4 regions of the Rahnella sp. BIGb0603 genome follow, and region 1 is predicted to be linked to each of the others. Evidence: predicted binding sites of a transcription regulator. Region 1 holds the regulator's gene; each other region holds the start of a gene.
What was found. The regulator PurR, encoded in region 1, represses purine synthesis genes. The targets are predictions, from matches to a motif close to CANGCAAACGTTTGCNTG.
Positions count from the first base shown of each region.

Region 1 (3,963 bases):
CATTCATTCGGAAGTCTTTAACGGTGTCTGGGACGCGCTGGTCGACGGGCGGGCGGATGTCGCCATCGGCGCGACGCGGGCGATCCCCGTCGGTGGACGGTTCAATTTCCGCGATATGGGTTTTATGGACTGGCATTGTGTGGTCAGCGCGCAACATCCGCTGGCCCAGACGCAGGGAATACTGAGTGACGATCAGTTACGGCCTTATCCGGCGCTTTGCCTGGAAGATACATCGCGGACATTGCCGAAACGCGATACCTGGACGCTGGATAACCAGCGGCGGCTGGTGGTTCCCGACTGGACGTGTGCGTTGGAATGTCTGAACGAAGGTTTATGTGTTGGCATGATGCCGGTTCACCGCGTGACACCCTGGATTGAACAGCAAAAATTACAGGTACTGTCGCTGGAAAATACCTTTCCGGACAGCCCGTGCTGCCTGACGTGGGATCAGAGCAATCCGTCGCCTTCGCTGGCGTGGCTGCTGGAATACATGGGCGATACGGAAACGATGAACCGGGAATGGTTGCGCGACTGACAATAAACGCCTGCGGCACAGGCGTTTATTGAAAGTTAACGGCGGTAATCGCGGTACGGGCCGTCGGCCACGGAACGGCGCTCAACCAGTTTGGGATGCACTTCAATGGTCTGCGACTCTTCGCGTTTGCTGATAATTCTGTCCAGCAGCATGGTAAAGGCCATTTCGCCCAGACGTTCTTTTGGCTGATGAACTGTCGTCAGTGCCGGTGAGAAATAGCGCGCGTTACGCACGTTATCATAGCCAATCACGGAAATATCCTGCGGTACGCGCAGGCCCAGCTCATCGGCGGCACAGATTGCCCCCATCGCCATCACGTCACCGCCACAGAATACAGCCGTCGGGCGGTTTTTCTGCATCAGAATTTTGTGCATGGCCTGATAGCCCGATTCCGGCTCAAAGTCGCCCTGAACGACCCATTCTTCACGAAGAGGAATATTAGCTTCCGTCAGTGCTTTCACAAAGCCCTGGAAACGGCCGCCGCCGGTGTTTCGCGCCAGTTGCCCAGGGATCACGCCGATATCGCGATGACCGCGTTCAATCAGATAACGTCCGGCCATATAGCCGCCTTCAAACGCGTTATCGATAATGCTGTCGGTGAAATTCTTACGCGCTTCGCCCCAGTCCATCACAACCATCGGGATGGAGCGGTATTCTTCAAGCATATTCAGCAATTCGTCCGGATACTCCGCGCACATCACAAGTAAACCGTCGACGCGTTTTTGCGCCAGCATTTGCAGGTAGGCCTGTTGCTTCTCCAGATTATTGTGTGAGTTACACAAAATCAGCGTATAGCCTTTTGAGAAACAGCTGTTTTCCACGGCCTCAATCACTTCGGCGAAGTAGGGCGCTTCACTGGACGTTGCCAGAAGACCGATCGTTTTGGTGTTATTGACCTTCAGGCTACGTGCCACAGCGCTGGGAGAATAGTGCAACTCTTTGATTGCAAGGAGAACCGCGGCTCGGGTTTCTTCGGCGACGAAACGGGTTTTATTGATGACGTGCGACACGGTTGTGGTGGAAACGCCAGCGCGCTTTGCGACATCTTTAATCGTTGCCATGTAAAAAATGACTCCTGTGCTCACGTGTTTCAGCACGTTAGCATTATGTTAATCGTTTGCTTGCGTGGATTTAACTGCTGACTTCGAAAAGGGCAGTGAAATCGTTGGGTGGATTCTTCAGAGTGAGGCGTGAAATGCTCTCGGGTGAAATCGACCGGCACACAGGCGTGGTAACCGACAATTTTCACTTATAATGCAGGAAAGTGGAAGTAAAATTGTCATGAACCTGGTGTCATTCAGCACAAGATTTTCAATGCGAATTATGAGAAAATGCGTTGGCACACATTCAGTGTGGCTATACGAACGCCACAATTTGATCCGTAAGGGGGTTTAATGGACAGCAACCTGAAATTTTCTTTGATCACTACGGTCTGCGCTTTGCTCGTGATTATTGCTTTCAGTTTCACCGCAGTGATGAACTGATTTGCGCGAAAGCCGCAATAAAAAGGGCGATTACCTATAACAGGAATCGCCCTTTTCAATTTTACGCAGTCACCCATTCCGCCGATACTCTTCCCTGCAGAAACTCTTCGTTAAATGCTATTCAATGGCTGATTAGCGAAACTTCAGACTTAACGAATTGTTTATTATCGGATCGTCTTAGGGGTCATTACCCGTCGTGCGCCTACATAATGATCTTGCCAGTAATCGTCACCCAGTGAGGTGATCTTAATGTCTTCGCCGGTGCGCGGTGACTGGATAAACTTCCCGTTTCCTACGTAAACACCGACATGGTCTGCGGCGCCGCGGTTATTAATCCGGAAGAAAACCAGATCGCCGGATTCTAATTCACCCCGTTTGACCGGGGCCGCATCGCGCAAGTGGTACATTTCATTCGCTGTGCGGGGCATTTTAATACGGATCAAATCTTTATATGCGTAGTAAACCAGTCCGCTGCAATCGAAACCTGTATTCGGTGACGTTCCGCCCCAGCGGTAAGGTTTGCCGACCTGGTGCATCAGCTTGGTCATCGCGGTTTGTTGTGCGTGCTGATAACGTTTCTTGTGTGTTGCGCTGAGCGTTATCGGTTTACTGTCTTCTTCACGTAACTTTTTGCCTTTGCGGTGGCGGCCATACGCTTCTTTTTTACTGGCCTTTTCACTGCTGTTTTTAGCGAGAGAGCGGGTTTTCGTTTCCTTCCCTGCTTTCGCCTCGGCCCGGGTTGTCTTGAGTGTTTTTTCTTTTTTACTCTCGGCCCGCGTCGTTTTTACTGTTTTTTCAGAAGACGTCTTTCGCTTAACCAGTTCGGTGCTTTTGACTTTCTTCTTCGAATTTTTTTCCTGAGTTTTAGGTTCTGAAACCGGCGCGACTTTGGTTTTCTTGCTGGTTTTCGCGGCTGCCGTTTTTCGCTTTCGGCGTTCTTCCGGCGTGACCTGGTTAACATGACTCTTTCGCTGGTCGGCAGCGACACGAGTCTGTGGCGACGCATGAGCCATATTCAGAAACAGCTGGGTAAAGAGCAGCACAAAAAGCGTGAACAGTAAGCGCATAGCTTCGTTACCATGAGTGGTAGGGTTAAACATCAGGGATGTCAGAGTATTGCCTAAAAGAACGAGACAAAAAAGCACGAATTGCCTCGATTCTAGATCATATTGTGAGAAAAAGTTAATAGCTTTTTTTATGTCGAAATAACCGCCATTTTTAGTCAAAAAAATAACCACTTTTCATCATGTTATTATTTAAGTTAAAGAATGGGATTTTGCAAATCTGACATTATCGTGGAACGGCAAAAATGTTATTCTCGATGAATCTTTAAATATGTGAACCTGAACGCAAGCGCAGAAGATTGTTTAGCGAAATGCCAGTATTGAGAAAGACCCCACAAAAATTGGCGTTTTTATCTGGTGGCAGCCATCGTTACAATAGAAAGCATTGTGATTGCACACCGTCTCTGTGTGCTGCGCGTGAAGAGTAATGACCGTGACAGCCTGTACCGGCTTGAGGAAGCAAGAAATGACCACTCCAACGATTGAAAAAATTCAGAAGCAAGTTTCTGAAAACCCGATTCTGCTGTACATGAAAGGTTCTCCAAAACTGCCAAGCTGCGGTTTTTCAGCACAGGCTGTTCAGGCGCTGTCTGCGTGTGGCGAGCGTTTCGCTTACGTTGATATCCTGCAGAACCCGGATATTCGTGCTGAGATGCCAAAATTTGCTAACTGGCCAACGTTCCCGCAGCTGTGGGTTGATGGTGAGCTGGTTGGCGGTTGCGACATCGTGGTTGAGATGTTCCAGCGCGGTGAACTGCAACAGCTGATCAAAGAAACGGCTGAGAAATACAAATCCTCTGAAGAGTAATTCAGGGCGATTCAGAAATACCGGCAGCCTGACCCGGGGTTACCGGTAAAAAAAGAGCGACATTATGTCGCT
Region 1 is NZ_JANUEX010000001.1:370,326-374,288, reverse strand. Features, by position in the region: gene punR (DNA-binding transcriptional activator PunR) at 1-535, shown strand, start outside; gene purR (HTH-type transcriptional repressor PurR) at 571-1,596, opposite strand; gene M2403_RS24905 (YnhF family membrane protein) at 1,930-2,019, shown strand; gene M2403_RS01715 (C40 family peptidase) at 2,184-3,086, opposite strand; gene M2403_RS01710 (Grx4 family monothiol glutaredoxin) at 3,550-3,891, shown strand.

Region 2 (3,963 bases), on a different contig from region 1:
CCCAATGCCACGGCATCGGTCGGAGACAGCACCGCCGCCAGCGCAAACGCCGCAACCAGTGGAATATCCGGCACCATCATATAAATCAGATAACCGATACCGACGACGGTGAGCAACACCAGCACCAGTGCCAGCCCGAGAATTTCGCGCCCGTGGTGGAGGAATTCACGGGTCGGAGTTTTCCAGCCATCGGCGAACAGCAACGGCGGGATGAAGAGGACGAGAAATAGTTCCGGATCGAAATCCACATGCAGACCAAAATTCGGCCAGGCCAGCAAAGCACCGACAGCAATCTGCATTAATGGAAGAGGAACCTGAAACGGCAACATTCTGGTGACGACACCGGAGAGCGACACCACCAGAATCAAAATCAGAATGGTAAAGAAGATTTCCATGCTTTCCTTAGACTCTTGTTTTTATGATTTCAATCAGACGGGGTCTGACACATACAGAGGGAATAGTAGATCAAAAGAGGACATGTTTTAAATCGATGCGTGCGGTTACGACGCACTGACGTTTATGACAAGGTCAAAACCTTGGGCTCGCCGCCCAAACTGGCACAAAGGCTTTTAAACGAAACCCTTTGGAATCCTGCGTTTTTAAACTGCGCGCTATCGCTGGGTCGATGGACATGTCTCGGTACATTAGTGTGTGGCGCAAAATATTGCCTCTGCGCGGTTCCTTCTCTCGGTCTTCGAGCCACAGGTCTCGAAGCCGCTCCGTTCAGCAAAATTTTTAATCACGCCATTTCACTCTCTGAAAAGCAGATCGGTTTTGAATTTAAGATTGTGCGGGCGATTCAGAAATCTTGCCGAACGGAGCGGCCTGAAGACCCAGGGCTTCAGGACCGAGAGAGGGAACCGCGCAGCGGCAAGATTTCCAGCCTGTCGCAGCGGTTGCTGAAACATAGCCATCGAGCGACAGCGCGAAGTAAAAAAGCGAGGAGAGTGCAGAGAGGAAAAGCACTTTCCTCTCTGCTCGGTTTCAGCGCGAAAGGCCATGTGATAACCGCACATGAAAAACCGAAACTTTCACCGTCAGAAATGGCCGTCCCGAATGCCCGGCCTGGCATTCAGATCGCCCATCCGCCCGCATAAAACACCACGAGCGCCACAGCGATAACCACCGTTCCGACGTTCAGCTTGCGCCATTCTCCGGAGAAGATACGGCCAATCACCAGCGCGCTGAAGCCCAGCATGATGCCGGTGACGATGTTACAGGTCAGCACGATGAATACCGCGCACAACAGGCCGGACATCGCATCAACGAAGTCGTTGAAATCCAGTTTGGTCACGTTGCTGAGCATCAGCAGGCCGACGTACATCAGCGCTGGCGCGGTCGCGTAAGCCGGAACCAGATAAGATAACGGTGACAGGAACAACATCAGCAGAAAAAGAACTCCGACGACGGTGGCGGTCAGGCCGGTTTTGCCGCCTGCCGCTGTACCCGCTGCCGATTCAATGTAGACCGCTGCCGGTGATGCGCCGACAAGAGAGGCAAAGATGCTGCTTACGGAGTCCGCCGTCAGAGCTTTGCCGCCGCTGATGATCTGGCCGTTTTCGTCGAGCAGGTTTGCCTGCCCGGCAACGGCGCGGATGGTGCCGGTCGCATCAAAGACCGCCGTCATGACCAGCGCCAGAACGCTTGGCAGCACGGCCGCTTTCAGCGCGCCCATGATATCGAGATCGAAAATGACCGATTTGCCGTCTGCGCCCGCCAGGGAAGGCATCGCGAACAGGCCCTGATATTTCACCGCAGGATCGAAAATCAAACCAATCACGGAAATCGCGATGATCACCAGCAGAATGCCGCCGGGAACGCGCAGTTTCTCAAGGCCGAAAATCACCGCCAGGCCGAGCAAGGTCATCACCACCGGGAAAGAGGTAAATGCGCCCAACGCGACCGGTAAACCGTCCAGCGGGTTTTTCACCACCAGGCCGACGCCGTTGGCAGCGATTAACAACAGGAACAGGCCGATACCGATGCCGGTGCCATGCGCAACGCCGGTCGGCAGGTTGCGCAAAATCCACGACCGGATCCCGGTGACCGAGATAATCGTGAACAGCACGCCCATCAGGAATACTGCGCCTAACGCCACGGGCACACTGATGTGCTGGCCGAGCACCAGGCTGAATGCCGTGAACGCCGTCAGTGAAATCGCACAGCCAATCGCCAGCGGCAGATTCGCCCACAAGCCCATCAGCAGCGAGCCAAAACCGGCAACCAGACAGGTCGCGACAAACACCGCGCTCGGCGAAAATCCGGCTTTACCCAGCATGGACGGCACTACAATCACCGAATAAACCATCGCCAGAAACGTCGTTAAACCGGCGATCACTTCCTGACGGACGTTGCTGCCACGCGCACTGATTTTGAAAAATGCATCAAACGGGCCTTTTGGCGCAACAGCGCTGCCCGTCTGAGGGTGTTGACTCGACATGGAAAATCCTCTGAATGTCTTTACTGATTAGCCGGCGTGGTCATTATGAAATCGTTTCTGCACGTTCGCTTCCTTACCCGTAGCCTGAAACCGCCGAAATCAGCGTCAGATCTACAAGGCAAACGTTTAACTCACATCGCGTATGGCGGGTCTGAAAAATTAAGCAAACGATTATCCGGCCTTTAAACCCCACATTTCAACTACGATCGACGACAATTTACCGTTGTTCGGTCAATAAAAACGCGGTTGTGATGTAAATTCAGCCGGCTGGCGATTTGCTGTGCGGTATCGGTTGCGCATCAATTTTTTTCCGCGATGAACGGCAAAAGCAAAACGGACAAGAACAGGATGATTTCACGGGCTGATGATATTGCGCTCATGACGACAATCACGGCACGCACGAGCGCAACAAAATACCCCGGACTTAACGCAATATCGTGAAAGGTCCGCCGTTTTCCAGCGCCTTCTGATAAGCCGGACGCGCGGTCACATTCGATAACCATGCATTTAAGTGTGGGTATTGTCCGAGTCCGGCGCGGGCATTTATAGCTTCTATCGGGAAACTCATCTGAATATCCGCCGCGCTGAACTGATACCCGGCGAAATAAGGATGGGTGGCGAGATGTTTCTCCAGATAATCCATATGGGTATAAATTTGTTTATCCAGATAATTTTTCTGCACACCCTGTCCGATTGCGCCCGCCAGCGGACGGATAAGCCACGGCATCGGCGGTTTGCCTAAGCGGCTGAAAATCAGTTTCATCACCAGCAACGGCATCAGGGAACCTTCCGCATAATGCATCCAGTAGCGGTATTGCTGACGTTCAGCGAAGGCCGACGGTTTAAGCGTGCTGCCTTCATCATAAACTTCCTGCAAGTATTCAATGATGGCGCCGGACTCCGCAAGGATCAGCCCGTTGTCTTCCAGCACCGGTGACTTGCCCAGAGGATGCACTTTTTTCAGCGCAGCAGGCGCCAGCATCGACTTTTTATCCCGTTGATAATGCTGAATTTCATACGGGACACTCAATTCCTCAAGCATCCATAAGATTCGCTGCGAACGTGAATTATCCAAATGATGCACTGTGATCATAAATACCTTCCGCTCTGTTTCATTTAATTATTTGTTAACTATAGACAAGGCCTGAATAGCCGGAACATATTCATTTAAAAACCATGATGTTTATCGGGTTTATTAGCCGCAGATTAAGCCGGAAATTATTTTTATTTGATTAAAATCACTTACGGATTAATCTTAATTACACGAAAAAAATTATCGTAACTTCATTCGCCTTTAATAAATCTTAATGCCATTATCGCCGAATCTAAAATAGACCCCCTGCCTGTGTGGAGCCTTACATGTTTTCCAGTAATTACAACAATGTGCTTGTAATGTTTTCGTTCATTGTTGCAATGCTTGCCTCTTATACCGCGCTTGATATGGCGGGCCGGGTTGCCACGACAGAGGGAAAGGCTTCCCGTCTCTGGTTGAGCGGGGGCGCCATTGCGATGGGCATCGGTAT
Region 2 is NZ_JANUEX010000007.1:86,236-90,198, reverse strand. Features, by position in the region: gene M2403_RS18515 (Na+/H+ antiporter) at 1-395, opposite strand, end outside; gene M2403_RS18510 (hypothetical protein) at 537-1,097, shown strand; gene M2403_RS18505 (NCS2 family permease) at 1,073-2,440, opposite strand; gene M2403_RS18500 (glutathione S-transferase family protein) at 2,865-3,533, opposite strand; gene M2403_RS18495 (bifunctional diguanylate cyclase/phosphodiesterase) at 3,800-3,963, shown strand, end outside.
Region 2: a site for PurR is predicted at 2,556-2,573, ahead of M2403_RS18505 (NCS2 family permease). Genes of this name have one in related genera too.

Region 3 (3,963 bases), 100 kb from region 1:
ATATCTTTGCCCGTTTCGTACATGGTCTCGATCACTTTATCCAGCGAAACGCGTGGCTCACTGGTCCGGCGCAAGGCCATGCGTGCGGCGTTGATGGCTTTTACGGAAGCAATCGCGTTACGTTCGATGCACGGAACCTGAACCTGCCCGGCAACCGGGTCGCAGGTTAAGCCCAGATTGTGTTCCATGCCAATTTCCGCTGCCACGCACACCTGCTCCGGGCTGCCGCCCAGCAGTTCTGTCAGGCCCGCCGCGGCCATAGAACAGGCCACGCCGACTTCGCCCTGACAGCCGACTTCCGCACCCGAAATCGACGCATTCATCTTGTAAAGAATGCCAATCGCGCCGGAGGTCAGGAAATAACGCAGGTAAATATCCGGGCTGACTGACTGAATAAACTGGTCATAATACGCCAGCACCGCCGGAACAATCCCGCAGGCGCCGTTCGTCGGCGCCGTCACCACACGCCCGCCGGCCGCATTTTCTTCGTTCACGGCCAGGGCAAACATGTTCACCCAGTCGATCACGTTCATCGGGTCATTAGACAGTTTATCGTTGGACACCAGCATTCTGCGCAAGGCAGACGCTCGACGCGGAACGCGAAGCGGGCCAGGCAGAACGCCTTCCGTATTCAGGCCACGGTCGATACAGGCCTGCATGGTGTGCCAGATTTTCTCGAAATACTGTTCGATGTCCTGTTTGCTGTGCTGGGCGAGCTCATTTTTCATCATCAAACCTGACAACGAAAGGCCGGTTTCCTTGCATTTGGCCAGCATTTCGCTGGCGGAATTGAAGCTGTAAGGGACCGTCACTTCATCAAGCACCGGCTGACCGAAATGCTCGTCATCGACAATAAAACCCCCACCGACGGAGTAGTAGGTTTTGCTGTAAATCATTTTGTCGCCCGCAAAGGCATGAATTTGCATCGCATTTTCATGGCGCGGTAAATTCTCACCGCGAAACACCATGCCGGTGTCACGGGGGAAATCGACTTCATGCTGAGTTTCACCCAGCGGCAGGCGCTGACGCTGCTCAACGTCGCGAATAAAATGGGGAATGCCGTCGATGTCGACGGTATCTGGCTGGTTACCCGCCAGACCTAAAATAATGGCGATATCTGTGTGGTGGCCCTTGCCTGTGAGAGACAGGGAACCAAAAACGTCCACGGCGACACGCGTAACGGCAGGCATCATGCCCTTTTCGAGCAGGTCATCAGCGAACTGTTTCCCGGCTTTCATCGGGCCCAAAGTATGGGAACTGGAAGGGCCAATCCCGACCTTGAACATGTCGAAAACGCTAATCACGTCGAATACTCCTGTAATGAATTACGGCAGGGAACGGGATCCCTGACAGCCACAACTCAACTTGTGGCTCAATCTATAGTTTAAAAGGCCTGAGGGGCAAAAGTTTCATTTTTCGCATGAAATAAACTTATTTGATGCAAAAGTGTGATCGGAATGTAATCAGCGGGCTCAGGCTTCAACCTGCCGGGCGAGCTGGCGGATGATCGCCGCCGTGAGTCCCCAGACAAATTGCTGCTGATACCAGGATAAATACACCCGGTGATGGATGCCTCTGCGATGAATATCCAGAGTGTGATAGCGGGCAAGATCAAACGCTTCCTGCAAGGGCATTTCAAACAGCTCGGCGACTTCATCCTCAGCCGGATGGAACGTTACATCGACCGGCAACAGTCCGACAACCGGCGTCACCTGGAAACCGCTGCTGCTGTCCTGCGGTGAAAGCGTGCCTAAAACGTGTACCTGTTCCGGCTCAATGGCGACTTCTTCCTGAGCTTCCCGCAGCGCGGTGGCAATAATTGAGGTATCCGTTGCATCGGCTGCGCCGCCGGGAAAGGCGACCTGACCGGGGTGTTTGCGCAGCTGATCGGAACGGCGCGTCAGTAAGATTGTCGGCTCTTTCCGGCAGATAATCGGAATTAAGACGGCGGCGTGACGGGTTCCGCGCAATGCGGGGGCAGGCATACGCGGTTGCTGCAACTGAAAACGCAGGATGAAATCTTCCACCGCGGGGGAAAAAGTCTGCACGGGTGCGTGTTGTTCCAGCAAAGTCACGGCTGAACGTCTCCTAACTGAGGCAGTATGCGGGCAATTTTATCGAACGTTTCCTGATATTCTGCCTGTTCCTGGCTGTCAGCCACAATCCCGCCGCCTGCCCAGCAGTAAATTTTCCCTTTCGCCGTCAGCAGCGTGCGGATGGTGATATTACTGTCCATCGTGCCGCAGCAACTGATGTATGCAATGCTGCCGCAGTAACCGTTGCGTCGCTGTGGCTCAAGCTCTTCGATGATTTCCATTGCGCGGACTTTCGGTGCACCGGTAATTGAGCCGCCAGGAAAACAGGCGCGCAGCAACGCACTGGCGTGGCACGCTTCCGGCAGTTCTGCGGTGATGGTACTTACAAGATGATGAACCGCAGGGAAAGGCTCGACTATGAATAATTCGGGAACGCGCACGCTGCCCGGCGTTGCAACGCGGCCAATGTCATTTCGCAATAAATCGACGATCATCAGATTTTCCGCACGATCTTTTTCCGATGCCGCCAGACGCTCAGCCTGACGCACATCTTCTGCGGGATCCTCGCTGCGCGGCAACGTCCCTTTAATCGGGCGCGTCTGGATCTGATGGTCTTTCAGCCAGATGAAGCGTTCAGGCGACAGACTGATCACCGTATTTTCAGGTAAACGCAGAAACGCCGAGAAGGGGGCTCGATTTGCACTATTCAGCTGCAAAAATGCCTGCCACTCGTCGCCGGAATAGTGTGTCGAAAATCGCTGCGCGAGGTTAATCTGATAGCAATCACCACTGTGAATGTATTCCTGAATCTGGCGGAATTTTTCACCGTATGCCCCGCGGCTCATGTTGGACTGCCACGGCGCTTTCAGCCGGAAAGGTTGCGCGGCCGTGGCCTTCTGTTGAGCCAGCCAGTGCAGGCGGACGGAAACGTCATGGTGGCAAATCAGCGTCACACGTTGCAGATGGTGATCGGCGATCAGCGCCCAGTCATAAATACCCACCGCCATATCCGGCAGGGCGATGTCCTGTTCTGCCGTGTCGGGCAGTGCCTCAATACGCCGTCCTAAATCATAGCCAAACAACCCGAGCGCGCCGCCCAGAAAAGGAAAATCAGGCGAGCTTTCCGCCTGCAAACCGGATGCCGATAGGTATTCCTCCAGCAGGGCAAACGGATCGTCTTTCCGTGACGTCACTTCACCGTTTTGCTCAACCTGCGTGATCTCATCGCGCGTCGTCAGTGTGATCAGCGGATCCGCCACCAGAATATCAAAGCGGTTATGCTGATGCTGCGCAGAGCCGGAATGCAAAAGCATGGCCCACGGCAAAACTGAGAGCGCAGAAAATTGTTCGGACAGCGCATCGGGATGATAAGGCAAAGTATGAAAATTTACGGAACGGGTGGGTTGCATGGCAGGTAAGAGCTTCCGGGCGCAATTAAAACGTATTATAGCGCCGATCCTAACATAGATTCGGCTGCCTGAAAGCAGCACAGGCGATTTGCAGCAATAAGGCGTATACTGTGCAACCCCGCAGCCTGCGGGCCGATTTAACGTACAACAGGAATCTCCCATGCTGACAGGTATGCCTTCATTATCACATTCCGAACAAGAACAGGCCGCCGATCGTATCCGCCAGTTAATGGAAACCGGAATGAGCAGCGGCGAAGCCATTGCAACCGTTGCGGAAGAAATCCGTGAAACGCACAAAGGCGATCGTGTGACCGTTATCTTTGATGACGAAGACGAGTAAATTTCCGCTCTGATAAGCACATATCAGGCATAAAAAACCGGACCCTTTGCGGAGTCCGGTTTTTTTTCATCTTTATTCAGGCATCAACCTTGAACTGTAACCGCCGCTGCGGCTTGTTTCGCCTGCTCAACCGCGTCTTCAACGTTCTCGGCAATCGCCAGCGCCACGCCCAGACGGC
Region 3 is NZ_JANUEX010000001.1:475,155-479,117, reverse strand. Features, by position in the region: gene M2403_RS02195 (L-serine ammonia-lyase) at 1-1,304, opposite strand, end outside; gene M2403_RS02190 (CoA pyrophosphatase) at 1,473-2,075, opposite strand; gene pabB (aminodeoxychorismate synthase component 1) at 2,072-3,445, opposite strand; gene M2403_RS02180 (YoaH family protein) at 3,606-3,785, shown strand; gene purT (formate-dependent phosphoribosylglycinamide formyltransferase) at 3,869-3,963, opposite strand, start outside.
Region 3: a site for PurR is predicted at 1,332-1,349, ahead of M2403_RS02195 (L-serine ammonia-lyase). Genes of this name have one in related genera too.

Region 4 (3,963 bases), 540 kb from region 1:
CAGAATCGCCGACAGCATGCTTTCAGCCTGCTGTTGCAGCGCAGCGTCCGGCTCCGGCAGTGCGACGCTGGTGCGCAGAATACCGTCCTGATGCAGATTGTGCGTCAGCGGATAAAAAACGGTTTTCCCGTCGTGACCACGCGCACCTACCAGCGACACTTCACCGGAGAAATTGATGCCCTGCTCAACGATGCATTCGCCGTAGCAATCTTGTGGCAATGTATTTTCTTCGCCGGAACGCAAGCGCCACTGACCACGACCGTCATAACCGCCGACGCGACGTTTCACAATCGCCAGTTCGCCAAGCTGTGAAAAAACCTGCGGCCATTGTGCGGCATCTGCCAGCAATTGCCACGGCGCAGTCGCCAGACCGAGCTGGTCGAGCAACTGTTTCTGCGTCAGGCGATCGGCCAGACGCGGGAAAATATCGCGGTTAACGAACGCATTATGCGTTGCCAGTTCGCGGGTCAGGGCGGTTTCCGGCCAGCGTTCAATTTCAGCCGTAATCACGCTTTGCTGAAAAGGTACGGCCTCCGGTTCGGCATCAAGTCCGACCGGATAAACGGCAATCCCCAGCGGTTCACCCGCCTGACGCAGCATTCTGCCTAACTGACCGTTTCCGAGTACGCAAACCGGTTTCATGCTTCCTCCCGCGGATCGGGATTATTCAGCACTTCATCCGTTTGTGCGACACGCCACGCGGCCAGATTTTTGGCAATTTCAGTATCATGCAGCGCCAGAATTTGTGCCGCCAGCAACGCGGCGTTAGCGGCACCCGCTTTACCAATCGCCAGCGTACCGACCGGAATACCGCGCGGCATTTGTACGATGGAATACAGGCTGTCGATGCCGCTCAGGGCCGCGCTTTGCACCGGCACGCCGAGCACCGGCACCAGCGTTTTCGCCGCCAGCATGCCCGGTAAATGCGCCGCGCCGCCTGCGCCTGCGATGATCACATCAAAACCATTGGCCGACGCCTGTTCAGCAAAGGTGAACAATTTGTCCGGCGTGCGGTGTGCGGAGACGATATCGACATGGAAAGGAATATTCAGCGTTGTGAGCACTTCGGCGGCGAACTGCATGGTCGCCCAGTCACTTTTAGACCCCATAACGATGGCGATTTTTGCCGGGGTAACGTTGGATGACATGTCTGTATAGCTCCTGTGATTCGGATTTAAAGCGTGTGAGGGCGCAAATGATATCACGCTCACGAAGCAAGGAAAACGGTTGCGTAGCCGGAATACGGTGCATTTTTGATGAGAAGTGCGCGACAGATTTGTATAATCCCAGCCACGATAATATTCGCCATCCCCACTGGAAACTGAACTATGACGCAGGCTTTACTGGCACCGATTTATGATTTTCTTCACTGTGCAACACCTGCGTTATGGGTGGATGTGGCGCTTGAAAATCAGACTGTCATGCTGATTGACCACGCTAACTGTGAAAAGAAAGCGGCGGCCACGGCGATGAGCCTGATGACCAAATATCTTGAGCGTACCGAGTTGCTGTTTTGCGCGGCACGTCTGGCGCGCGAAGAGCTTCATCACTTTGAGCAGGTGGTGGAAATCATGCAGAAACGCAATATTACTTATACCCAGCTTTCACCGTCGCGCTACGCCAGTGGTATGATTAAACATACCCGCCATCATGATGACCTGAATATTCTGGTGGACCGTCTGATTATTGGTGCGTACATCGAAGCGCGTTCCTGCGAGCGATTTGCCAAGATTGCTCCGCATCTCGATGAAACCCTGTCACGCTTTTATACGTCGCTGTTGCGCTCAGAATCACGCCATTTTGCCGATTATCTGGCGCTGGCCGAACAGTATGCGGGAACCGATATCAGTGAACGGGTGGAGGAGTTTGGCAGGATTGAAGCGGAACTGATCTTAACGCCAGATGAACAATTCCGCTTCCACAGTGGAGTCCCAGTCTGCGGGCTTAAAACGGGAAGCTGATCAGTTCCACGTTACCGGCGGTGACTTTCACCATCGAGCCTTCTTCGTGCCATGCGCCGAGTACTACGCGGTGGCCGGTTTTATTTTCTAAAGGCACATCATGAATAGCCGGGCGGTGCGTGTGCCCGTGGATCATCCACTCGACGCCTGCCGCCTGCATTTCACTGATCACCGCCTGCGGATTCACGTCCATAATTTCCAGCGATTTTCCCTGATTAGACGCTTTGCTGTTGGCGCGCATTTTTGCGGCAATCGCCAGTCGCCATTTCAGAGGCAGCATCAGGAATAATTTCTGGATAAACGGGTTATGAACTTTTTTGCGGAAATTCTGATAGGCAACGTCATCGGTACACAGCGTGTCGCCGTGCAGGATGAGCACGCGGCGGCCATAAAGCTCGAGAACTTTTTTCTCTGGCAGCAGCGTCATCAGGCTTTCACGCGCAAAACGTCTGCCGAGCAGAAAATCGCGGTTACCGTGGATGAAAAAGCAGGGCACGCCTTGCTGGCGGAGCTGGTTTAACGCCGCAGCGATTTCTGCGTGTAACGGTTCCGGGTCATCGTCACCAATCCAGGCTTCGAATAAATCCCCGAGAATGTACAGCGCATCAGCCTGCGGCGCATCTTCGCGAAGAAAACGCAGAAAACCGGCAGTGATTGCCGGTTCCTGTGCGCAAAGATGGATATCTGCGATAAAAAACGTGGTCATCCCGACGCTAATTATTCGCTGATGGTGACGCTTTTGATCACAACATCTTCTTTTGGAACGTCCTGGTGCATACCGCTGCGGCCCGTTTTAACGGCTTTGATTGCGTCAACCACGTCCTGACCTTCAACCACTTCTGCAAATACGCAGTAGCCCCAACCCTGCGCGTTTTTGCCGCTGTGGTTAAGGAAATCGTTGTCAGTAACGTTGATGAAGAACTGTGCGGTGGCAGAATGCGGATCGTTAGTACGCGCCATCGCCAGCGTGCCTTTGGTGTTTTTCAGGCCGTTATCCGCTTCGTTATCGATAGGTGCGTCGGTGTTTTTCTGGTTCATGCCTGGCTCAAAACCGCCGCCCTGGATCATGAAACCGTTAATCACACGATGGAAAATTGTGTTGTCGTAGAAGCCTTTACGGCAATAGTTCAGGAAGTTTTCAACCGTGGCTGGCGCTTTGTCAGCGAAAGTTTTAATGACGATGTCGCCGTGGTTGGTGTGGAAAGTGACCATAATTATCATCCTGCTAATGTTGATGTGTGCTCTCTGTAAGAGTCGTTACTATAGCCTTTTCTTATACCATAACTCAAAAGTTGCCGTCAGCAGCGCCTTTGTGACCACTAAAGCCCGTCCGGCGGCCTTATGCCGTTTCGGTGAAATCATTTTCGTTATATTATGGCCGTTAGTGTCGCTTAACTGCGCCAACGTCATTTTCTACGCCCAACACACGGAATAGCCTGATGCTGAAGATTTTTAATACCCTGAGTCGCCAAAAAGAGGAATTCAAGCCAATTCATGCCGGTAAAGTCGGGATGTACGTGTGTGGGATCACTGTTTACGACCTGTGTCACATCGGCCACGGTCGCACCTTTGTGTCTTTCGACGTGGTTTCGCGTTACCTGCGTTACCTCGGTTATGACCTGAAATATGTGCGTAACATCACCGATATCGACGACAAAATCATTAAACGTGCCGCTGAAAATGGCGAAACTTTTATGGCATTGACCGACCGTATGATCGCCGAAATGCACGCGGATTTTGCTGCCCTGAATATTCTGCCGCCGGATTCTGAGCCGCGCGCGACCGGACACATTCATGAAATCATCGATATCGTGCAGAAGCTGATCGACCGCGATCACGCTTATGTCGCCTCCAATGGCGACGTGATGTTCTGGGTGGAAAGTGATCCGGATTACGGTGTGTTATCCCGTCAGGATTTGGATCAGTTGCAGGCTGGCGCACGCGTCGAAGTTGAAGCTAACGTGAAGCGTAATCCGATGGATTTCGTGCTGTGGAAAATGTC
Region 4 is NZ_JANUEX010000001.1:914,815-918,777, reverse strand. Features, by position in the region: gene purK (5-(carboxyamino)imidazole ribonucleotide synthase) at 1-642, opposite strand, end outside; gene purE (5-(carboxyamino)imidazole ribonucleotide mutase) at 639-1,148, opposite strand; gene M2403_RS04395 (tRNA-(ms[2]io[6]A)-hydroxylase) at 1,329-1,961, shown strand; gene lpxH (UDP-2,3-diacylglucosamine diphosphatase) at 1,945-2,667, opposite strand; gene ppiB (peptidylprolyl isomerase B) at 2,679-3,173, opposite strand; gene cysS (cysteine--tRNA ligase) at 3,401-3,963, shown strand, end outside.
Region 4: a site for PurR is predicted at 1,217-1,234, ahead of purE (5-(carboxyamino)imidazole ribonucleotide mutase). Genes of this name have one in related genera too.